Regions from separate parts of the Pseudomonas sp. JE3303 genome, predicted to be linked through region 3. Evidence: predicted binding sites of a transcription regulator. Region 3 holds the regulator's gene; each other region holds the start of a gene.

Region 1 (7,890 bases), on a different contig from region 3:
CGTTGGGCTTGGCGACAGGCGCAACGCAGCCAGCCAGCAGCACCACGCCACCGAGGGCGAAGACGGATAACAGACGATTCATGACGCTTACCTCATGGTGTAACGGGGTGCTGGAGCGGTCTCGGGCCTTCAGGGCTTAGAGCTGCTGGGTAACGAACGAGAGCATCTGGTCGGCGGTGGAGATGACCTTGGAGTTCATCTCGTAGGCCCGCTGGGTGGTGATCATGTTGACCAGTTCCTCGACAGTGCTGACGTTGGAGTTCTCCAGGGTCTGCTGCAGGGTGGTACCGAAGCCGTTGAGGCCCGGGGTACCTACCTGCGGCGCGCCGCTGGCGGCAGTTTCCAGGAACAGGTTGCCACCCATCGCCTGCAGGCCAGCCGGGTTGATGAAGTCGGCAGTCTGGATGTTGCCGATGACCTGCGCGGCCGGGTTGCCGGCGGTGGTGATCGACACAGTGCCGTCCTGGCCGACGGTAAAGGTCTGGGCTTCTGGCGGCACGACTACCGCAGGCTCCAGGGGGAAACCGTTGGCGGTGACGATCTGGCCATCGGAGTTCAGGTGGAAGGTGCCGTCACGGGTGTACGAAACGGTGCCGTCTGGCTGCAGGACCTGGAAGAAGCCACGGCCGTTTACCGCCATGTCCAGCGGGTTCTCGGTGGTCTGCAGGCTGCCCGTGCTGAAGTTCTTCTGGGTGCCGACGATGCGCACACCGGTACCAACCTGAAGGCCCGACGGCAGTTCGCTGTCCTGGGTCGACTGGGCACCTGGCTGACGCTTGATCTGGTAGAGCAAGTCCTGGAATTCGGCGCGATCACGCTTGAAGCCGGTGGTCGAGACGTTGGCCAGGTTGTTGGAAATGACCGTCAGGTTGGTGTCCTGGGCGGACAAGCCGGTTTTACTGACCCAAAGAGCCGGAAGCATGGTGTTCTCCTCGCGCGCCTGATTTACGGCGCCCGTTCAAGTTTGATTAGACGATTTGCAAAACCCGAGCCATGGCTTCATCGCCTTCCTTGGCCGTGTTCATCATTTTGATGTGCAGCTCGAACTGCCGGGACAGCGCCAGTACCGAAGTCATTTCTTCGACGGCATTGACGTTGCTCGCCTCCAGGAAACCCGACACTACCTTGACGTTGACGTCTGCGTCGGCAGGCTGGCCGTTCTTGGTGTGGATCATGCCGTCCAGGCCCTTGGTCAGGTTGCCGATGCCCGGGTTGACCAGCTTGATGCGGTCAACCTCGGCCATCACCCGTGGGTCCTCGCCCATGGCGCGGATACTGATGGTGCCGTCATCACCGATCTCGACCTTCTGCTCTGGCGGCACAGCGATCGGGCCACCATTGCCGAGGACCGGCATGCCGTTGCCGGCACGCAGCACGCCAAGGGCGTCGATGTTGAGGCTGCCGGTGCGCACGTACGCTTCGCTGCCATCAGGCGCCTGCACGGCGATAAAGCCATTGCCGCTGACGGCGACGTCCAGCTCGCGGCCGGTCTCCTGCAGCGCACCCTGGGTGAAGTCGGTGGCCGGACGCTCGCTCAGGGCATAGGCCCGCGACGGAAAGCTGTCGCCGAACACCGGCATCGAGCGCGCCTGCTCCAGGTCGCGCTGGAAGCCGTTGGTGGATATGTTCGCCAGGTTGTTGGCATGGGCCCGCTGTGCCAGCGCGTTCTGGCTGGCTCCGGTCATGGCCACGTAAAGCATCTTGTCCACAGTCATCCTCCGCTGCACGGGCGGTCGATTGCCGCTCGCCGTTGCTTGTGCAGCCACTAAAGCAAGTTTCAAACCAACTTTCATTTAAATGAAAAAACCCCGTGAATACGGGGCTTTCAGCATGCGGGCGGCAAACCCGACGTCGTAATTACGGCGCCGGCTTGCCGCTGGCGGCAACAGATCAGCGGTCGCGACAGCCGCCGTTGGTGTATGGGCCGGCGAAACGCTTCCAACCCTCGCCCGGGGACCACTGCGAACAGACCAGGCGCCCATCGGCCTGGCTTTCCCACCGGTACCAGGGAGCCGTGCCGGCGTGGGCCTGGAGCAGGAAAACGGTGGCCGCAAGAGCGACGAGAATGGACCTGATCATGTTGCCCATCACGCCATCTGGATAACGGTCTGCATGATGGTGCTTTCAGTCGAGATGGTCTTGGCGTTCGCCTGGTAGTTGCTCTGCGCCTTGATCAGCTCGACCAGCTCCTGGGTGAGGTTGACGTTCGAGCCTTCCAGGGTGTTGGATTCGATCGAACCGAGGGTCCCGGTCCGTGGCGCGTCGATGTCGACTGCACCGGACGAGTACGTTTCCTTCCAGCGTGTACCGCCGACCTGCTGCAGACCCTGGTCGTTGGCGAAGCTGGCGACCGCTACCTGGCCAATGGCCCGCGATTGCTGGTTGCTGAAGCTTGCAAACAGGACACCCGTGGAGTCGATGCTGAGGCTCGACAGCACGCCCGTGGCATAACCGTCCTGGGACTGCGATTCGCGCGCGGTCTCGGCATTGTAGGAAGTGGCGCCATTCAACGACAGCTTCATGCCCTCGGCATTGCCGACCGCGCCGTTGGAGCCCCAGGTGCCAGCGGCATTCTGTGCAGCCGGAACCCAACCCGTCATGGTGAACACACCACTGGCCACGGAGAACGAGGAGCCCGCTGGCAGGCCGGTGCTGTCAGCAGTCATGTTCTTGACGCTGCCATCGCTGTTGAAGCTGATGGTGCCGGTCAGTGGCGTGGTGCTGGAGGGGTCCATCGGATTGCGGCCGTCGATCAGGGTGTAGGTCGACCATTCGTTCGTATCCGTCTTGCGGTAGAACTGCTCCATGGTGTGCTCGTTACCCTGGCTGTCGTAGACCTTGGTCGGGAACGACCGGCTGTAGGTCGTGTCATCGGACGGGTCGAAGGCCTTGTTGGCGACCAGGGTGCCGGTGCCGGTGCCATCGTCGACCTGCAGCGGGATGGAATCGGCCGACGAGTTCAGGTTGATGCCCTGGGCGATCCGCGTGGTGGCCTTGGGGTCGATTGCCGAGGTGTCGATCTTCAGGTCCGTGAGCACGTCCTTCTTGATCACGCCGTTGGTGTCGGCGCCGTAGCCTTGCAGGCGCAGGCCGTCGGAGGTCACCACATAGTCGTCCTTGTCGGTCTGGAAGGCACCTGCGCGGGTGTAGCTGCGCGAGCCGCCGTCACTGAGGACGAAAAAGCCCTGCCCCTGGATGCCCATGTCCAGCACGTTGCCAGTGGTGCCCATGTCACCCTGGACAAACTGCTGCGAAACGGCGGCCAGGCGCACGCCGTTGCCGATGGCATTGTTGCCGGCGCCCAGGCGGTTGGCACCTGCGTACACGTCGGCGAACTCGGCGCGCGACGATTTGAAACCGGTGGTGCTGACGTTGGCAATGTTGTTGCCGGTGACGTCCAGTTGCTTGTTGGCTGCGTAGAGACCGCTAAGGCCGACGTTGAAAGACATGTACTGCTCCTTTTGCCGTTTTGATCGGCCTTAGATTCCGATGGTTTGCACTTTGGACAGGGCGACCTGGCCGAGACCTGCGAGGTTGAGCATCATCTCGCCACCCGTCTGGCTGATGGTGACGCTGGTGACAGCGGCCGGCAGCAGGGTATTCATCTGCATCGACTGGCCATCGACGGTAGTCGTGGCGGTGAAGGTGTAGCTGCCCGGATCGACTGCCTCGCCATTGGCGTTGGTGCCGTCCCAGATGAACTGCGCGTTGCCGGCGGCTTGCGAGCCCATCTCGATGGTCTTGACGGTGTTGCCGCTCGCATCCTTGACGGCCACGCTGGCCGAGTCGATGGACTGCGGGACCACCACCGAGCCGGTGAAGCTCTTGGTGGTATCGACCACTGCCGTGTCGTTCTGCACCACCACCGACCGGCCTACCAGGGAAGAGGCCTGCAGGGCCTGGGACGAACCCAGGGAGCTGGTGATGGTGTTCACCGAGTCGTTGAGCGAGGTGATGCCTTCAAGGCTGCTGAACTGGGCCAGCTGGGCGACGAACTCGCCATTGTCCTGGGGCTCGAGCGGGTTCTGGTTCTGCATCTGGGTGACCAGCAACTGCAGGAACGCATCCTTGCCCAAGGCGCTGTTGTCGGTGGTGGCCGTGGTCTTGGAGGTGCTGGTGCTGCCGGAGGCCGCAAGCACGTCACTGAGATTCACACCGCTGGTGCTATCGATTGCCATGGTTTTCTGGTCCTTGTCACTGACCCAGGGTCAGCACTTTCTGCATCATGGTTTTGGCGGTGTTCATCAGCTCGGCGTTGGTCTGGAACGAACGGTTGGCGGAGATCATGTCGGCCATTTCCTCGACGACGTTGACGTTGGGGTAGTAGACGTACCCGTCCTTGTTCGCCGCCGGGTGACTGGGCTCGTAGCGGGCCTCGAGCTCGCTCTGGTCCTCGACGATGCCCATCACCTGCACGCCCTGCCCACCGCCGTCCTGATCCTGGAACAGCGACTGGCTGACGCCTTCCTGAGCCTGCTGGAAGGTGGTGGCGAAGACGGGATGACGGGCACGGTAGGTCTGGTCGATGCTCGACGAGACGGTCTCGGCGTTGGCGATGTTCGAGGCGACGGTATTCAGGCGAGTGGTCTGGGCACTCATGCCGCTACCGGCAATGTTGAAAACGCTGGCAAGGGACATGGATTATTCTCCGCGCAGGGCCGACATCAGCCCTTTGAATTTGCTGTTGAGCAAGGTGAAGCTGGCCTGGAAGCCCATGGCGTTTTCCGCGTAGCTGGCCTGCTCGACCTGCGCGTCCACGGTGTTCTGGTCGAGCGACGGCGCGGTGGGCGTGCGGTACTGCAGGTTCTGGTCGCCCATGCTCAGGCCTTCGGCCTCGATGTGCCGGGAGCTGGTTCGCTCCAGGGCGAAGTGGCCGCCCTGGCGCTTCTCGCTCTCGGCGGCCAGCACGGACGAGAAGTCCATGTCGCGCGCCTTGTAGTTTGGCGTGTCGGCGTTGGTGATGTTGTTGGCCAGCACCTCTGCCCGTTGCCCGCGGAAGTTCAGGGCCTTTTCATGGATGCCGAGTGCGTTGTCGAAGCTGATGCTCATGACGGGGAAACCTTCGGGTTGACCGGAGTATGCGTTGGCAAAGTCTTAGCAAGCCTTGTGCCAACTGATCGAGCCCAGGTTTTCCGCGGGGTTTGGAGCGTTGCCGGGGGCGGCAATGTCAGAAAAGCGGCAAGGGATTACCGCTTGGTGTCAGCAAAGCGGCAATCGGGGTCACTTGGCCTTGTAGATGATTCCCGGACTGCACTGGACCATCTGGTAATGATCCGGCAGGCCGTTGAGCGCTTCGGAAGCGCCAAGGAACAGATACCCACCCGGCTTGAGCGTGCTGTGGATGCGCAGCAGGATGTCCTTCTTCACCTGGGCGGAGAAGTAGATCAGCACGTTGCGGCAGAACACGATGTCGAACTTGCCGAGGCTCGCATAGCTGTCGAGCAGGTTGAACGAGCGGAACTCGACGCGGCTGCGGACTGCGGGCTTGACCGCCCAGCGCCCCGGCGCCTTGACGTCGAAGTAACGCTGCAGGCGTTCTTGCGACAGGCCGCGGGCAATGGCCAGGCTGTCGTACTCGCCGCTCTTGCAGTTGGTCAGCATCAAACCGGACAGATCGGTGGCCACGATCTGCGCACCCATCTTCAACTGGCCCAGATTGCTGCGCTCGAACTCATCGATGGCCATGGAGATCGAGTACGGCTCCTGCCCCGAGGAACACGCCGCCGACCAGATGCGCAGGCGCTGGCCAGGGTTGGCCTTGATCTGCTCTGGCAGCACCCTGTTCTTGAGCACTTCGAACGGATAGGTGTCGCGAAACCACAGGGTTTCGTTGGTGGTCATGGCATCGACCACCTGCTCGCGCAGGCCACTGCGCGGCTGGGCCTGGATGCGCTGCACCAGCTCGGTCAGTGACTTGATGCCCTGCTGCTCCAACAACTTGTTGAGGCGGCTGGAGACCAGGTACTGCTTGTTCTCGCCCAGCAGGATGCCACAGGCTTTTTCCAGGAAGACCCGGAACTGCTCGAAATCCAAATTACCCGTAGACACTGGTGCCGCCTCTCAAATCGTCTGTAGCGCCAAGGAAAGCCCCCTGGCGATTAATGCGTAGCCTTGATGCGGTCGACCACTCGCTGCGCCAGGTCATCCGGCTTGAACTTGGCCAGGAAGTCATCGGCGCCCACCTTCCGCACCATGGCATGGTTGAACACGCCAGACAGGGAAGTATGCAGGATGATATGCAGTTTTTGCATACGAGGGTCGCTGCGAATCTCCGCGGTCAGGGTATAGCCGTCCATCTCCGGCATTTCAATGTCCGAGATCATCATCAGGAACTCGTCTTCCGGACGCTTGCCCTCATCCACCAGCTTGCGCAGGTACTCCAGGGCCTGTCGGCCATCGTTGAGCGCCACCACTTCGACGCCCACGGTCTGCAGGCAACGGCTGACCTGCTTGCGCGCCACCGAGGAGTCGTCCACGGTCAGCACGCGCAGCATCACGGCCTTGTCCTGCACCTCGGCATCGACCACGCCTGCGGAAATCGTCTCCGAGGTCGGTGCCACTTCGGCCAGCACCTTCTCGACGTCGATGATGTGCACCAGCTTGTTGTCGACCCGGGTAACCGCCGTCAGGTAGTGATCGCGGCCGGTGCCCTTGGGCGGCGGATGGATCTCTTCCCAGTTCATGTTGACGATGCGCTCGACCGAGTGCACCAGGAAACCCTGGGTCTTGGTGTTGTACTCCGTGATGATCACGAAGCTCTTGCGCGTCTCTTCCTTCAGACCGGGCAAGCCGGTCGCCATCGACAGGTCGAGGATGGGGATGGTCGCTCCCCGGATATTCGCCACACCGCGCACCACTGGATTGGACCTCGGCATCACGGTCAGGGCCGGGCACTGCAGCACCTCGCGGACCTTGAACACATTGATGCCGTACAGCTGATCGCCATTGAGGCGGAACAGCAGCAGTTCGAGGCGGTTCTGCCCCACCAGTTGCGTGCGCTGGTTCACCGAATCCATAACACCAGCCATGCCTGACTCCTTCAAAACGTTTTGAGCTTGTGTACCAAGTCGGCACGAGGATTGCTTTTTTGAGCGCCATGCACATGAAAACGACATTTTCCCGACGACTGACCCGCACCCTTTCCGGCCTTCTGGCCGTGCTGTGCCTGTGGGCACCCGGTGCGCGTGTCCTGGCCGATGCGTTTACCCTGCCTGAACAGCTTATCGGTGTGACCCAGGGGTTTCTTGAGTTCACCGTCGAAGATTATCTGGCGAGCAGCCAGACCGAGGGCCGATACGAGATCCAGGTCAACACCCTGGACCCGCGCCTGCGCATGCCACAGTGCGCCCAGGAGCTGGACGCAACGCTGGAAAGTCCGGCGCAGCCGATGGGCCGGGTCACGGTGCGGGTTCGCTGCAACAGCAGCGCGCCGTGGACGGTGTTCGTGCCGGCCCAGGTGAAGCTGTACCGCGACGTGGTGACCATGGTCCGTCCGCTCAAGCGCGAAAGCGTGATCGGCGCCGAGGACGTGGCACTGCGTGAACGCGATGTCGGGACGCTCAAGCAGGGCTTCCTGAGCCAGCTCGACCAGGCCGTGGGCATGAAGCTGTTGCGCCCGACCGTGCTGGACCAGGTGCTGACCCCTCAGCACCTCGAACAGCCCGAAGTCATCCAGAAGGGTGACCAGGTCGTGATCACTGCGCGCAGCGGCAGCCTGGCCGTGCGCATGCCAGGCGAGGCCCTGGTCAAGGGTGGCCTGAGCGAGCAGATCCGGGTACGCAACCTCAACTCCAAGCGAGTGGTGAAGGCGCGGGTGATGGGACCCGGCCAGGTCGAGGTGGCAATGTAAGAGAACGCTGGCGATGCGGAACCGCATTTCCTAAACTGTGT
Region 2 (7,890 bases), on a different contig from region 3:
CGCCTTTTTTGTTCGTGCAGGCAGGAGATCGGCCGATGAGCAGCAGCCAGGTGCGCAGCGTGTGCCCGTATTGCGGGGTAGGGTGCGGCATTGTCATGACCGTGGAAGGCCGCCGCGTTACCAGGATCAGCGGCGACAAGCAGCACCCGAGCAATTTCGGCCGACTGTGCACCAAGGGCCTCACCGCGCACGTGCCGCTGGACGCGGGCGGGCGCATGCAGCACGCCTTCGTGCGCCAGCAGCGCCAGCAAGACCCCGGACAGACCGGCATGGACACTGCCATCGAGCAGGCCGCCACGCGCCTGCGCGGGATCATCGACTCACACGGCCCGGATGCCGTGGCGCTCTACCTGTCCGGGCAGATGTCGCTCGAGGCCCAGTACCTGGCCAACAAGCTGGCCAAGGGTTTCATCCGCACCCGGCATGTCGAGTCCAATTCACGCCTGTGCATGGCCAGCGCCGGCAGCGGCTACAAGCTGTCGCTGGGTGCCGACGGACCGCCCGGCAGTTACCAGGACTTCGAGCATGCCGAGGTCTTCCTGGTGATCGGCGCGAACATGGCCGACTGTCATCCGATCCTCTTCCTGCGCCTGCTCGACCGGGTCAAGGCGGGGGCGCGCCTGATCGTCGTGGATCCGCGGCGCAATGCCACGGCGGACAAGGCCGACCTGTTCCTGCAAGTGCGCCCGGGCAGTGACCTGGCGCTGCTCAACGGCCTGTTGCACCTGCTGCACCAGAACGGTCACACAGACACTGGCTTCATCGCCCGCCACACCGAAGGGTGGGAGGTGATGCCGGAGTTTCTTGCGGACTACACACCCGCGCGGGTGGCCGAGCTGACCGGCCTTGCAGAAGCCGATATTCGCCAGGCCGCTGCCTGGATCGGAGAGTCCAGGGACTGGATGAGCTGCTGGACCATGGGTCTCAACCAGAGCATCCACGGCACCTGGCACAGCAACGCGCTGTGCAACCTGCACCTGGCCACCGGCGCGATCTGCCGTCCGGGCAGCGGCCCGTTCTCGCTCACCGGCCAGCCCAACGCCATGGGCGGGCGCGAAATGGGCTACATGGGGCCGGGCCTGCCAGGGCAACGCTCGGCATTGCTCGACAGCGACCGTGCCTTCGTCGAGCAGCAGTGGCAGCTTGCCCCGGGCAGCCTGCGCGCCGAAGGCGGGGAGGGCACGGTGGGGCTGTTCCAGCAGATGGCCGAGGGCCAGATCAAGGCCTGCTGGATCATCTGCAGCAACCCGGTGGCCAGCGTCGCCAACCGCCAGCAGGTGATTGACGGCCTGCAGCAGGCCGAGCTGGTGATCACCCAGGACGCCTTCCTCGACACCGAGACCAACCGCTACGCCGACATCCTCTTGCCCGCCGCGCTGTGGGCCGAAGGCGAGGGCGTGATGATCAACAGCGAACGCAATCTCACCCTGATGCCGCGAGCCGTCCCCGCGCCAGGCGATAGCCTGCCCGACTGGCAGATCATCGCGCGCATCGCGTGCGCCATGGGCTACGCCCAGGCATTTACTTACGCTGACGCCGAAGCAGTGTTCGACGAGATCCGGCAGTTTCACAACCCTGCCACCGGCTATGACCTGCGCGGCATCGACTATGACCAGCTGCGCGAAAAACCGCGCCAGTGGCCCAGCGCGCCGGGCCGCCAGGACGACCGCAGCCCCCTGCGCTACTGCAACGACGGCATCAGCCAGACGCTGCTTGAGCACGACGGCCAGCGCCCCGTTCTGGCCTTCCCGACCCCAAGTGGCCGTGCGCGTTTCTTCGCCCGGCCGTGGATGCCGCCGGCCGAGCTGCCCGACGATGATTTCCCGCTGGTGCTCAACACAGGCCGTGTCCAGCACCAGTGGCACACCTTGACCAAGACCGGCAAGGTGCCCTCGCTGAACAAGCTCGATCCCGGTCCCTTCGTCGAAATCCATCCAGACGACGCTGCCCGCCTGGGCATTGCCGACAAGGACCAGGTGGCGATCCGCTCGCGCCGCGGCCAGGCGGTGCTGCCCGCCAAGGTGAGCCCCCGCGTGCTGCCGGGCAACTGTTTCGCCCCATTTCACTGGAACGACGTCTACGGCGAGCAGCTGGCGATCAATGCCGTGACCTGCGATGCCGTCGACCCGCTGTCACTGCAGCCGGCCTTCAAGCACTGCGCCGTGGCCCTGAGTCGGGTCAGCGGCGAGCGCATCGATACCCTCGAACTTCCCCCGGAACCCTCGTCGGAGCCTGCCACCATGCCGACCGCTACCCTGTCCCGGCTGCTGGGGCTGGACGCACTGCCCGTGCCCCAGCTCGCCGCCGCCGAGCAGCATTACCTGCAAGGCTTCCTGCTTGGGCTGGCACAGGCCGAGGCACGCGGCACGGGCGTGCCGAGCCTGCCTGCCAGTGCACCCTTGGCCCCGAGCAGCCGTCTGTTCGTCGATGGCCTGCTGGCGGGTCTGCTGGCCCAGCCGCACACGCGGGTGGAAACCCCGGCGCAGGCACCGCACCGCGTCCTCTGGGCTTCTCAGACCGGCAACGGCGAAGCCCTGGCCGAACGCTGCGCCCAGCGTCTTCGTGAGTCGGGCCTGGCGGTGGAGCTCAGCTGCATGGAGGCGGTCAGCCCGCGCCAGTTGCAAGGCGCGGCCAGCGTGCTGCTGATCGCCAGTACCTTCGGCGACGGCGACGCCCCCGACAGCGGCGCGGCGTTCTGGCAGGCGTTGCAGGGGGAGGAAACCAGCCACTGCAGCGACCTGCCGTACGCGGTGCTGGCGCTGGGTGATTCCAGCTACGACCAGTTCTGCGGCTTTGGCCGGCGCCTCGACCAGCGCCTTGCCGAACTGGGTGGGCAGCGCCTGTTGCAGCGTGTCGAGTGCGAGCCGGACTTTGATGAAACCTTCGCCCAGTGGCTGGACGCGCTGGTGCCAGCACTGGGCCAGGCGCGGGCGCCGCTGGCCGAGGCAGCGCCTTGCGCAGCCACGCCCGCCGCCCCGGCCTGCAGCAAGCACCAGCCCTGGCACGCGCCCTTGCTGGAGAACCGCCTGCTCAACGCCCCCGGCGCGATCAAGGAAACCCGCCAACTGGTGTTTGACCTGGCCGGCAGCGATTTCACCTATGAGGCCGGCGACGCCCTTGGCGTCTGGCCACGCAACTGTCCGTCCCTGGTGCAGGAGCTGCTTGGCCTGATGCAGCTCGACGGCCACGCGCCGCTCGAGCTCAAGGACCTGCCTGCGATGCCGTTGGCCATGGCGCTCGAAACACATCTGGAGATCGCCCGCATCACCACCCCGCAGCTCGAAGCGTTCAGCCAGCATCCCGATGCCGCTGACCTGCGCCGGCTGCTGCAGCCCGAGCACAAGGCCGAACTCAAGGCCTGGCTGTGGGGGCGTCAGCTCGCCGATGTGCTGCGCGAATTTCCACAAGCATTGCCGCTCGCTACGTGGCTCAAGCTGCTCAAGCCCCTGCAGCCGCGGCTCTACTCGATCAGCTCCAGCCCCAAGGCGCATCCCGGGCAGGTGCACCTCACCGTGTCGACGGTGCGCTATGGGCAGCGAAAAGGTGTGTCCTCGACCTTCCTGGCCGACCGCGCCGAGGATCTGCGCGTGGCGATCTTCCCGCAGCCGTCGAAGCATTTTCGCCTGCCCGAGGACGACGACGTGCCGGTGATCATGGTGGGGCCCGGTACCGGCATTGCGCCGTTTCGTGCGTTTCTGGAAGAGCGTGCGGCACGCGGGGCGGCCGGGCGTAACTGGTTGTTCTTCGGTGAGCAGCGCGAGGCCTGCGACTTCTATTACCAGGACCAGTTGCAGGCCTGGCAGGCCAGCGGGCACCTGCGCCTGGACACCGCGTTTTCCCGCGACCAGGCGCAGAAGGTCTATGTCCAGCAACGCATGCTCGAGCAGGGCGCCCAGCTGTGGCGGTGGCTGGAGGAGGGGGCCTACTTCTATGTGTGTGGCGATGCCGAGCGCATGGCCAAGGACGTCGATGCCGCATTGCGCCAGGTCGTGGCCGAGCACGGCGGGATGAGTGCCGAGGCCGCCGCCGCGTATGTCGCCGAGCTCGGCAAGGCCAAGCGCTACCGGCGCGATGTGTACTGAAAAATGCCCCAAGACAGGGAGCGGTGCACCACGATGGTACGAATCTCTGGATGTGTGCCCGTGAATTGGGTCCATTTCGGACATGTCCGCCCGCACGCCAGCAGCGGCACCACAGCGTCTCCCCAGTACCTGCGCAATGAGCATTAGTTGGCACGCTCCCTGCTTTATCCATCCCACAACGGCCCCGCCGGTCAACGACGATCGACACTCGGGCCCATAACATGATGAACACCAGGCAAAGGCGCCTGGAGCTTCGGCTCCAGGCGTTTTTTTTTGCACCGTGATTGAGGACCGCCCATGAACGCAATCGCCAAAGGCCTGCAGCGCCAGAAACTGATCATCGTCGGCAACGGCATGGTCGGCCACCACTGTGTCGAACAACTGATCGAGCGCGGCGCCCTGGCGCGCTTCGAACTGCGCATCTTCGGCGAGGAGCGCCAGCGTGCCTACGACCGCGTGCACCTGTCCGAGTACTTCGGCGGCAGCGACGCCGAGGCCCTGGCCATGTGCGAGCCCGGTTTCTACGACGCCAACGGCGTGCACCTGCACCTGGGCGAAGCCGTCATCGAAATCGACCGCGAACGCCGCGAGGTGGTCACCCCGGAAGGCCGCTACGCCTACGACCAATTGATCCTGGCGACCGGCTCCTACCCCTTTGTGCCACCGATCGAAGGCTCCAGCGGCAACGCACGCCTGGTCTACCGCACCCTCGACGACCTTGATGGCATCCGCGCCGCAGCAAGTGATGCCCGCCGCGGCGTGGTGGTCGGCGGCGGCCTGCTCGGCCTGGAAGCGGCCAACGCGCTCAAGTCCCTTGGCCTTGAAGCCCACGTGGTCGAGTTCGCTCCGCGGCTGATGCCCGTGCAGCTGGACGGGGAGGGCGGTGCCGCCCTGCGTGCCCAGATCGAAGCCTTGGGTGTGGGTGTTCACCTGTCGCGCGCCACCCAGTCGATCAGTGCAGGCGAAGACTACCGCTACCGCATGAATTTCGACGGCGGCGAGCATCTGGAAGCCGACCTGATCGTGTTCTCCGCCGGCATCCGTCCGCAGGACGCCCTGGGCCGCAGCAGTGGCCTGGAGGTCGCTGCCCGTGGCGGCGTAGTGATCGACGGCGACTGCCGCACCAGCGATGGGAATATCTATGCCATCGGCGAATGCGCCTCCTGGAACGGCAGCGTGTTCGGCCTGGTCGCGCCCGGCTACAGCATGGCCCGCAACCTCGCCGCCTTGCTGATGGGCGAAACGGCCACGGCCTTCACCGGCGCCGACATGTCGACCAAGCTCAAGCTGCTCGGCGTCGACGTCGGCTCCATCGGCGATGCCCACGGTGCCACGCCCGGTTCGCGCAGCTACCGCTTCATCGACGAAGCCAACGCGTCCTACCGCCGCCTGGTGGTCGATGCCAGCGGCAAGCGCGTGCTCGGTGCGGTGCTGGTCGGCGACAACAGCTATTACGATACGCTCCTGCAATACGCCCAGAACGGTATCAAGCTGCCGACCGACCCTGCCGCGCTGATCCTCCCCCAGGGCGGAGGCGCCCCGACCCTGGGCGCCGACGCATTGCCCGACAGCGCGACCATCTGTTCCTGCCACAACGTCAGCAAGGGCGCGGTCTGCGCGGCCATCGACAGCGGCTGCGGCGATCTAGCCGCCGTCAAAAGCTGCACCAAGGCCGCCAGCGGTTGCGGCGGCTGCGCGGCCTTGCTCAAGCAGGTCTTCGAGCACGAGCTCACCGCCCGCGGCGTCACTGTCGACAAGAGCCTGTGCGAGCACTTTGCCTACACCCGCCAAGAACTGTACGCACTGGTCCGCGTCGAGGGCATTCATACCTTCGCCGATCTGCTCGCCCGTCACGGCAAGGGCCACGTTGGCTGCGCCATCTGCAAGCCCACCGTCGGCAACATCCTCGCGTCCTGCTGGAACCAGCCGGTGATGGATGCCTCGCTGGTGCCGCTGCAGGACACCAACGATACCTTCATGGCAAACATGCAGAAAAATGGCACCTACTCGGTGGTACCGCGGATTCCGGGCGGCGAGATCACCCCGGACAAGCTCATCGTCATCGGCCAGGTGGCGAAAAAGTACGACCTCTACACCAAGATCACCGGCGGCCAGCGCATCGACCTGTTCGGCGCCCAGTTGCACGAGTTGCCGCTGATCTGGGGCGAGCTGATCGAGGCAGGCTTTGAAACCGGCCACGCCTACGGCAAGTCGACCCGCACGGTGAAATCCTGCGTGGGCAGTACCTGGTGCCGCTTTGGCGTACAGGACAGCGTCGCCATGGCCCTGGCCATCGAAGACCGCTACAAGGGCTTGAGGGCACCCCACAAGCTCAAGTTCGCCGTGTCCGGCTGCACCCGCGAGTGTGCCGAGGCACAGAGCAAGGATATTGGGGTGATCGCCACCGAAAAAGGCTGGAACCTCTACGTCTGTGGCAACGGCGGCATGCGCCCACGTCACGCCGAACTGTTCGCCACCGACCTGGATGACGAAAGCCTGATCCGCATCATCGACCGGGTATTGATGTTCTACATCCGCACCGCCGACAAGCTGCAACGCACCTCGGTCTGGCGCGAGGGCCTGGAAGGCGGCCTGGACTACCTCAAGCAGGTGATCCTGGAAGACAGCCTGGGCCTTGGCGACGAGCTCGAGGCGCAGATGCAGCACGTGGTCGACCGCTACGAATGCGAATGGGCCAATGCACTGAAGGACCCGGAAAAACTCAAGCGCTTCCGCACTTTCGTCAACGACCAGCGCAGCGATCCGGACGTGCATTTCGTCCGTGAACGCGGACAGCGCCGGCCCCTGACCGCCACACCCCTGCACCTGATCGCAACCACCGAGGAGGCTGTCTGATGAACCTGTCCAACACCGCTGTAGCCCGCAACCCGCAATGGCGCCAGGTGTGCCGCCAGCAGGACCTGGTCGCCGATTCCGGCGTGGTGGTCTGGCTCGATGGCACGCAGGTCGCGCTGTTCTACCTGCCGGGCGAGCAGCAATCGCTGTACGCCATCGACAACCGCGACCCGCGCTCGGGTGCCAACGTCATCGGCCGCGGGCTGGTGGGTAGCCTCCAAGGCGAGCTGGTGGTCGCCGCGCCGCTGTACAAGCAGCATTTCAGTCTGAGCGACGGGCGATGCCTCGAGGATCCGCAGCAGGAGTTGCAGGTATGGCCGGTGCGGGTCAATGGGCAGCAGGTCGAACTGGCAGTGGCCTGACGGCTTGCCTGGCATCATGGTCAGGGCAGAGAATGCCGGGTTCCTACGCTGATCGCCGGCAAGCCTGACCCATGAACCTCGACACCCGTATCAAGTTTCGCCACCTGCTGTGCTTTCTGGAGATTGCCCGGCAGGGCAGCCTGGCCAGGGCTGGCGACATTCTCGCGATCAGCCAGCCGGCGATTTCCAAGACCCTCAAGGAGCTGGAAACGCTGCTCCAGGCCCGGCTGTTCGAGCGTACCCGCACCGGCGTCGAACTGACGCCGGCCGGCGTGCGCTTCCTGCGTTATGCCGGGCCCAGCGTGCAGGCCCTGCGTGAAGGCGTGAGCAGTCTGCGTGGCGAGGCAGGCTTGCCCACGCAGGTGCGCATCGGCGTGCTGTCGACGGTCGAAGGCCTGCTGATGCCCGAGGTGCTGTGCCGCCTGCACCGGCGCCATGTTTCCCTGGTGGTCAGCGTGGTCACCGGAGCCAGCGCACACCTGCTGGGGCAACTGCACCTCGGGGAGCTGGAACTGGTTGTCGGCCGCATGACCGATAGCCCACAGATCCAGGGCCTGTCCTTCGAACACCTGTACAGTGAATCCATGACC
Region 3 (7,890 bases):
GTCGAGCACCTGAAGGCCAGCGAAGTCACCCTGCTCACCACGCCGGACCTGCATCTGTATCGCGGCACGGAGTTCCCGTGGCATGTGCAGAGCGAACGCGCCGAGGTCAACCCCGACGGCACCGAGGTGGAGCTTATCGACTCGGTACGGGTCGCCCGCATCGACGAAAAAAAGCGCGAGATGATCATCACCAGCTCCCGCATGACCGTATTCCCGCAGAAGCAATATGCGCAAACCGAGCAAGCCGTTAGAATCGACGGCGCCGGTGGCACCACTACGGGCAATGGAATGAAAGCGTATTTGAAAGACGGCAGGATGGACCTGCTGTCCAACGTAAGAGGACAGTATGAGGCTCGTTAAAACCCTCCCTTTTTTGCTCAGCCTGAGCGCAGCACTGGGAAGCGCGAGCGCCTGGGCCCTGCCAACCGACCGTGACCAGCCGATCCGCATCCAGGCCGACAACGCGCACCTGGATGACAAGCAAGGCGTGGCCACCTACACGGGCGATGTCATCATCACCCAAGGGTCGATGAAGATCACCGGCAATACCGTGACCCTCACCCGCGCCGCCAACGGCGACATCGACGTGGTCACCTCGGTGGGCAACCTGGCCTACTTCGAGCAGCAGCAGAGCGCTGCCAAGCCCGACAAGATGAAAGGCTGGGCGGTCACCATCCAGTACCAGTCCCAGAAAGAGCTGGTGATCCTCACCGACCGCGCCAAGGTCGAGAACGAGGGCAATACCACCGAAGGCGAGAAGATCGTCTACAACACCCAGACCCAGGTGGCCACCGCCGGCCGTGGCGGCAACGTGACCACGCCGCGCCAGCGTATCGACATGGTGATCCAGCCGAAGAAGAAGGCCGAGTAAATGGCGACCCTCAAAGCCCAGCATCTGGCCAAGAGCTACAAGAGCCGGCAAGTCGTGCGCGATGTCAGCCTGTCGATCGACAGTGGCCAGATCGTCGGCCTGCTTGGCCCCAACGGCGCCGGCAAGACCACCTGCTTCTACATGATCGTCGGCCTGGTGCAGGCTGACCAGGGCCGTGTGCTGATCGATGACCTGGACGTCAGCCACCAGCCCATGCACGGCCGCGCCAAGGCCGGTATCGGCTATCTGCCGCAGGAAGCGTCGATCTTCCGCAAGCTTTCGGTAGCCGACAACATCATGGCGATCCTCGAGACCCGCAAGGACATCGATCGCGACGGCCGCCGCAAGGAGCTGGAAAGCCTGCTGCAGGAGTTCCACATCAGCCATATCCGCGACAACCTGGGCATGAGCCTGTCCGGCGGCGAGCGCCGCCGTGTCGAGATCGCCCGCGCCCTGGCGACCGCTCCGAAGTTCATCCTGCTCGACGAGCCCTTTGCCGGTGTCGACCCGATCTCGGTCGGCGACATCAAGCAGATCATCCATCACCTCAAGGCCAAGGGGATCGGCGTGCTGATCACCGACCACAACGTCCGCGAGACTCTGGATATCTGCGAAACTGCATACATCGTCAACGATGGCCAACTGATCGCCGAAGGCGACGCTGAAACCATCCTGGCGAATGACCTGGTCAAGGAGGTTTACCTGGGCCACGAGTTCCGGCTCTAGGTCAGGTTGGCCTGGGCACTGGCAATCCGGCTGGTTTACGGCTTAATTGTTACAGTGCTCTAGGCAAACGCTCCAATTTCAGGCATATAACTTGCTTAAAATTGGCGCTTCGGCGCCGCTGTGTAGTGGATGGCGCATGTGCGCCGGCGAATAAGGTGTTAAGCCCCTGCCATGAAACCATCGCTCGTCCTAAAAATGGGCCAGCAACTGACGATGACCCCGCAGTTGCAACAGGCCATCCGTCTGCTCCAGCTCTCGACCCTGGACCTTCAGCAGGAAATCCAGGAAGCGCTGGAGTCCAATCCCATGCTCGAACGCCAGGAAGACGGCGAAGATTTCGACAACAGCGACCCCATGGCTGACAACCCCGAAAGCAAGCCGCCTGCCGAAACGCAGGAGACCAGCTTCCAGGAGAGCGCGCCTACCGTCGAAAATCTCGAGGAGGGCGACTGGGGCGAGCGCATCCCCAACGAGCTTCCCGTCGACACCGCCTGGGAAGACATCTACCAGACCAGCGCCAGCAGCCTGCCCAGCAACGACGATGACGAGTGGGACTTCACCACCCGGACCTCGGTTGGCGAAAGCCTGCAGAGCCACCTGCTATGGCAGTTGAACCTGGCGCCCATGTCCGACACCGATCGGCTGATCGCGGTGACGCTGATCGACTGCATCAATCCCCAGGGCTACCTGGAAGAATCCCTGGAGGAGGTCTGCGCCTCCTTCGACGCCGAACTGGACATCGAGCTGGACGAAGTGGAAGCCGTGTTGCACCGCATCCAGCAGTTCGAGCCCGCTGGCATCGGCGCGCGCACCTTGAGCGAATGCCTGTTGCTGCAACTGCGCCAGCTGCCTGCGAAGACGCCGTGGATGGCCGAGGCGCAGCGCCTGGTCAGCGAGTTCATCGACTTGCTCGGCGGGCGCGACTACAGCCAGTTGATGCGCCGCATGAAGCTCAAGGAAGATGAACTGCGCCAGGTCATCGAACTGGTGCAGAGTCTCAATCCGCGCCCAGGTTCGCAGATCGAGTCGAGCGAGCCCGAGTACGTGGTGCCCGACGTGATCGTGCGCAAGGACAGCGAGCGCTGGCTGGTGGAGCTGAACCAGGAGGCCGTGCCACGGCTGCGGGTCAACCCGCAATACGCAGGCTTCGTGCGCCGCGCCGACACCAGCGCCGACAACACCTTCATGCGCAATCAGCTGCAGGAGGCCCGCTGGTTCATCAAGAGCCTGCAGAGCCGCAACGAGACGCTGATGAAGGTCGCCACGCAGATCGTCGAGCACCAGCGCGGCTTCCTGGACCACGGCGACGAGGCCATGAAGCCATTGGTGCTGCACGATATCGCCGAGGCGGTGGGCATGCACGAGTCGACCATTTCGCGCGTCACCACGCAAAAATACATGCACACTCCACGCGGCATTTACGAGCTGAAGTACTTTTTCTCCAGCCACGTAAGTACTTCAGAAGGCGGTGAATGCTCGTCCACGGCGATCCGCGCGATCATCAAGAAACTGGTTGCGGCCGAAAATCAGAAAAAGCCATTGAGTGACAGCAAGATCGCTGGTTTACTGGAGGCACAAGGCATCCAGGTAGCCCGTCGCACCGTCGCCAAGTATCGCGAGTCTCTCGGCATCGCACCGTCGAGCGAACGCAAGCGACTGATGTAGCCCCCGGATGTGCCACCGCGGTTCAGTGGCAGGTGCAACACCTGCCTCTATTGCACGGGCAACAAAAGGAGAAGCTGTATGCAAGTCAACATCAGTGGACACCATGTAGAAGTCACCCCTCCCCTGCGCGACTATGTCGAGCAGAAGCTGAAACGGCTGGAGGGTCACTTCGACAAGATCACCAACGTGCAGGTCATCATGAAGGTCGAGAAGTTGCAGCAGAAGGTCGAAGCGACCCTGCAGATTCCCGGCGGTGAAGTGGTAGCCAATGCCGAGCACGAAGACATGTATGCAGCTATAGACGCCCTTACCGACAAGCTCGACCGCCAACTGAAAAAACACAAGGAAAAACAGCAAAGCCTGCTGCAAGGTGCAGCTGCTCGCTGATCCCGCTCATCCATGATCCGACTTGAATCCATCCTGACCCCCGGCCGCTCCCTCGTGAACGTGCCGGGCGGCAGTAAAAAACGCGTGCTCCAGGAAATCGCCACCCTGATCGACAGGGAAGTGCCTGACCTCGACATGCAAGACGTCTTCGAAAGCCTGTTTGCCCGGGAGAAACTCGGTTCGACAGGTTTTGGCAATGGGATCGCCATTCCGCACTGCCGCCTCAAGGGCTGTTCGACGCCTGTCAGTGCCTTGCTGCACCTGGAAGCGCCGATCGACTACGACGCCATCGACGGCGCTCCGGTAGACCTCCTGTTCGTATTGCTGGTCCCCGAAGCCGCCACCGATGCTCACCTGGAACTGCTGCGCCAGATAGCCAGCATGCTCGATCGCAAAGAGGTTCGCGAACGCCTGCGAGCCGCGACCAGCAGCGAGGCCTTGTACCAGGTTGTCCTGGACGCACAGAACGAGCACTAACATGCGCCTGATCATCGTCAGCGGCCGGTCCGGCTCCGGCAAGAGTACCGCCTTGGCGGTGCTGGAGGACAATGGCTTCTACTGCATCGACAACCTGCCCGCCGGGTTGCTGCCGCAGTTGGCCGAGAACGCATTGATCAATACCGAGCTGCAACAGCCCAAGGTGGCCGTGTCCATTGACGCGCGCAACCTGCCAAGCCACCTGACGCGCTTTCCCGAATTGCTCGAGGACGCCCGAAGTCGGCATATCCAGTGTGACGTGCTGTACCTGGACGCCGACGAGGACGTGCTGCTGAAGCGGTTTTCCGAGACGCGCCGCCGCCACCCGCTGACCAATGCCAATCGTTCGCTGGCCGAGGCGATCACGGTTGAAAGCGAGCTGCTCGGCCCCATCGCCGACCTTGCCGACCTGAAGATCGACACCACCAACCTCAATCTCTACCAGCTGCGTGACTCCATCAAGCTGCGTCTGCTCAATCAGCCAGAGCCCGGCACGGCGTTTCTGGTCGAATCCTTCGGCTTCAAGCGTGGCATGCCTGTCGACGCCGACCTGGTGTTCGATGTCCGCTGCCTGCCCAATCCTTACTGGAAACCTGAGCTGCGCGATCATTCCGGGCTTGAACAGCCGGTAATCGACTACCTGGCTGCCCAGCCGGATGTCGAGGACATGTACCAGGACATCTCTAGCTACCTGCTCAAATGGCTGCCGCGCTTTGCCGCGAGCAACCGCGCCTATGTCACCATTGCCATCGGCTGCACGGGCGGGCACCATCGATCGGTCTACCTCACCGAACGCCTCGGCCAACTGCTGCAGCAATCCTTGAAAAACGTCCAGGTCCGCCACCGCGACCTCTAGCCAACAGGACCGCCCCACGATGCCCGCCCGTGAAATCACCATCATCAACAAGCTGGGGCTTCACGCCCGGGCGGCGGCAAAGTTCGTCGGCGTGGCCGGACGCTTCCCCTGCCAGGTAAAGGTCGGCCGCGCGCCCGACAACCTGGTCGACGGCAAAAGCATCATGGCCGTCATGATGCTCGCCGCAGGCAAGGGCACCCAGGTGCACCTGCAGACCGAGGGCGAGCAGGACGATGATGCGCTGATGGCGTTGATCGAGCTGATCAACAACAGGTTTGATGAAGGGGAGTAGCGGTTTACCCTGCCCCCACCGCATAGCCCGGCTCTCGCCGGGGCGCAGAAAGACCGTAGTGTGCGATAGCGGCAGGGAGCACCGACCTCAAGACATCGCCGTGTCCATCACCATCATCAGGCAGAAGCCGATGCACAGCCCGAGGCTCGCCAGGCGGTGATGCCCGTTGCTGCGGGATTCCGGGATGATTTCCTGGGTTACCACCAGCAGCATTGCGCCAGCCGCGCAGGCCAGGCCCAAGGGCAACAGCAGCTCCGCGATATTGACCAGCCAGGCGCAGATCACTGCGGCCAGCGGCTCGACCAGGCCAGACGCAGCGCCGATCAGAAAGGCCTTGAAGCGCGACATCCCTGCCCCGGCCAGTACCAGCGCGATCACCAGGCCCTCCGGCACATCCTGCAGGGCGATGCCCATGGCCAGGCTGTCAGCGTCGGCCATGCCACCCCCCGCCGAAACGCCGATAGCCATGCCTTCGGGAATGTTGTGGGCAATGATGGCGATCACGAACAGCCAGATGCGCGCCGCGATCACCGGCTGTTCGCCATTGCCCACCAGCGCTTCGGGTGAAGCGCCGGAGACCTTGAGATCGACGAGAAACAGGCACAGCGCACCAGACATCAGCCCGAAGCTGATCAGCCCACCCGCGCCCCAAGGGCTGAAGCCAATGGACTGGGCAGCATCAAGGCCGGGGATGATCAGCGAAAACGCGGTGGCGGCCAGCATGACTCCCGCCCCGAATCCCAGCAGGGTATCGGCCAATGCCACCGGCATGTTGCGGATCACCAGTACCGGCACCGCCCCCAGCGCCGTGCCCAAGGCACACAGCGCGCCACCCTCGAGCGCACGCAGCATGCGCGGCTCCAGGTCGAGCCAGGAAATGCCGCGCACCACCAGCAGCGCCGTACCGACCAGCAACAGCAAAGTACCCAGCGCCAGCCGGAACAGGCGCACGCTGCTGACAGACATTACCTCCGAGCGCATGCCGGGACGACTCACGCCAGGGCTTCTAGATAACGGCGTTCGACCTCGGACCAGTCGATGACGTTGTAGAAGGCGCCGATGTATTCCGGGCGGCGGTTCTGGTACTTCAGGTAATAGGCATGCTCCCAGACGTCCAGGCCGAGGATCGGCGTATTGCCGTTCATCAACGGGCTGTCCTGGTTGCCGCTGCTTTCGACCACGAGCGTCTTGGCGGGGGTCACGCTGAGCCAGGCCCAGCCGCTGCCGAAGCGGCACAGCGCAGCCTTGGTGAAAGCGTCCTTGAACGCGTCGAAACCGCCCAGCTGCTCTTCGATGCCCTTGGCCACCTGGCCCTGGGGCTGACCGCCGCCCTTGGGCGACATGACGGTCCAGAACAACGTGTGATTGGCGTGTCCTCCACCTTGGTTGATCACCGCGCCCTGGAGCTTCTCGGGCAGTTGCCTGACGTTGGCCACCAACTTCTCGACCGGCCATTCGGCCCACTCGGTACCCTCGATGGCGGCATTGAGGTTGTTGATGTAGGTCTGGTGGTGCTTGGTATGGTGGATTTCCATGGTCGCGGTATCGATGTTCGGTTCCAGAGCATCGTAGGCGTAGGGCAATGCAGGCAAGGTATGAGGCATATCAATGGATTCCGTAGGCGTGGTTGCGAGGTTCGACATCAGGTTGAGGGGTCATGGCGCCAGACTGCGGCGCGTGCCGCTCGAGCAGGCGCTCGGTGCGCGGGTACTGTCCGTACTCGCCGATGAAATTGAGCAATTCGGTGTACGTCTTGGCGCTATGGCGCAGGGACGCATCGCGCAGCGGCTGCGGCAGGCGGGGATCCTGGCTGGCCTGCAGCAGGCGCTGGTGCGCGGCGCAAAGATAGTCGGCGCTTTCGTGAGGCTGGTTGAGGCGCAGGTGCAGGTCGGCCAGGTTGTGGTGGGCGATGACAAACGCAGCCACCGCTTCGTCGACGTCATGCCAGCGCTCGAAGAGCACCTGGGCCAGGGCCAGCGCCTGCAGGTAGTATTCGCGGGCGTCGACCAACTCCCCCTGATCGAACAGGCTGTTGGCGACCTCGGTGGTGCGTTTCCAGTGCTGCATGACGTACCTCGCTAGCGACGAGCGCTATGGGATGGGTGTTCAGATACCGCCCGCGGTGAGTTTCTCGGGATCGAGCAGCACCTCGAGCTGGCTGCGCGACAGCTCGGTGTGCTCGAGCGCCACGTCGATGACCGGTCGGCCCTGCTTGTAGGCGGTCTTGGCGATCTCGGCGGCCTTGAGGTAGCCGATGATCGGGTTGAGGGCGGTGACGAGGATCGGGTTGCGCGACAGCGCTTCCTTGAGCTTGGGCTCGTTGACCTTGAAGCTGGCGATCGCCTTGTCGGCCAGCAGGCGGCTGGCGTTGGCCATCAGCTCGATGCTGCCGAGCAGGTTCTGGGCGATGATCGGCAGCATCACGTTCAGTTCGAAGTTCCCCGACTGGCCAGCCACGGCGATCGTGGCGTCGTTGCCGATGACCTGCGCCGCGACCATGGCCGTGGCTTCCGGAATCACCGGATTCACCTTGCCAGGCATGATCGATGAGCCAGGCTGCAAGCCTTCGAGCTCGATCTCGCCAAGCCCGGCCAACGGACCGGAGTTCATCCAGCG

The links. Region 3 encodes sigma-54, which starts transcription at its own class of promoters, with help from an activator protein. Its sites were predicted from a motif close to ANTGGCATNNANNTTGCTNT; they were not measured.
Region 1: the regulator sigma-54 is predicted to act here: its motif matches at 5,095-5,114, upstream of flgB (flagellar basal body rod protein FlgB).
Region 2: the regulator sigma-54 is predicted to act here: its motif matches at 4,229-4,248, upstream of nirB (nitrite reductase large subunit NirB).

Annotation. Positions count from the first base shown of each region.
Region 1 is NZ_JBWGIF010000014.1:29,990-37,879, reverse strand. Features, by position in the region: gene flgH (flagellar basal body L-ring protein FlgH) at 1-82, opposite strand, end outside; gene flgG (flagellar basal-body rod protein FlgG) at 137-922, opposite strand; gene flgF (flagellar basal-body rod protein FlgF) at 969-1,709, opposite strand; gene AC0ZZU_RS19625 (hypothetical protein) at 1,891-2,079, opposite strand; gene flgE (flagellar hook protein FlgE) at 2,088-3,449, opposite strand; gene flgD (flagellar hook assembly protein FlgD) at 3,480-4,178, opposite strand; gene flgC (flagellar basal body rod protein FlgC) at 4,195-4,638, opposite strand; gene flgB (flagellar basal body rod protein FlgB) at 4,642-5,049, opposite strand; gene cheR (protein-glutamate O-methyltransferase CheR) at 5,221-6,048, opposite strand; gene AC0ZZU_RS19595 (chemotaxis protein CheV) at 6,099-7,028, opposite strand; gene flgA (flagellar basal body P-ring formation chaperone FlgA) at 7,097-7,849, shown strand.
Region 2 is NZ_JBWGIF010000009.1:256,921-264,810, reverse strand. Features, by position in the region: gene AC0ZZU_RS15160 (molybdopterin-dependent oxidoreductase) at 36-4,082, shown strand; gene nirB (nitrite reductase large subunit NirB) at 4,380-6,938, shown strand; gene nirD (nitrite reductase small subunit NirD) at 6,938-7,300, shown strand; gene pcaQ (pca operon transcription factor PcaQ) at 7,372-7,890, shown strand, end outside.
Region 3 is NZ_JBWGIF010000002.1:153,728-161,617, reverse strand. Features, by position in the region: gene lptC (LPS export ABC transporter periplasmic protein LptC) at 1-360, shown strand, start outside; gene lptA (lipopolysaccharide transport periplasmic protein LptA) at 347-871, shown strand; gene lptB (LPS export ABC transporter ATP-binding protein) at 872-1,597, shown strand; gene AC0ZZU_RS04155 (RNA polymerase factor sigma-54) at 1,769-3,262, shown strand; gene hpf (ribosome hibernation-promoting factor, HPF/YfiA family) at 3,341-3,649, shown strand; gene ptsN (PTS IIA-like nitrogen regulatory protein PtsN) at 3,662-4,126, shown strand; gene rapZ (RNase adapter RapZ) at 4,128-4,982, shown strand; gene AC0ZZU_RS04135 (HPr family phosphocarrier protein) at 5,002-5,274, shown strand; gene AC0ZZU_RS04130 (ZIP family metal transporter) at 5,362-6,255, opposite strand; gene AC0ZZU_RS04125 (superoxide dismutase) at 6,267-6,878, opposite strand; gene AC0ZZU_RS04120 (hypothetical protein) at 6,880-7,341, opposite strand; gene AC0ZZU_RS04115 (class II fumarate hydratase) at 7,381-7,890, opposite strand, start outside.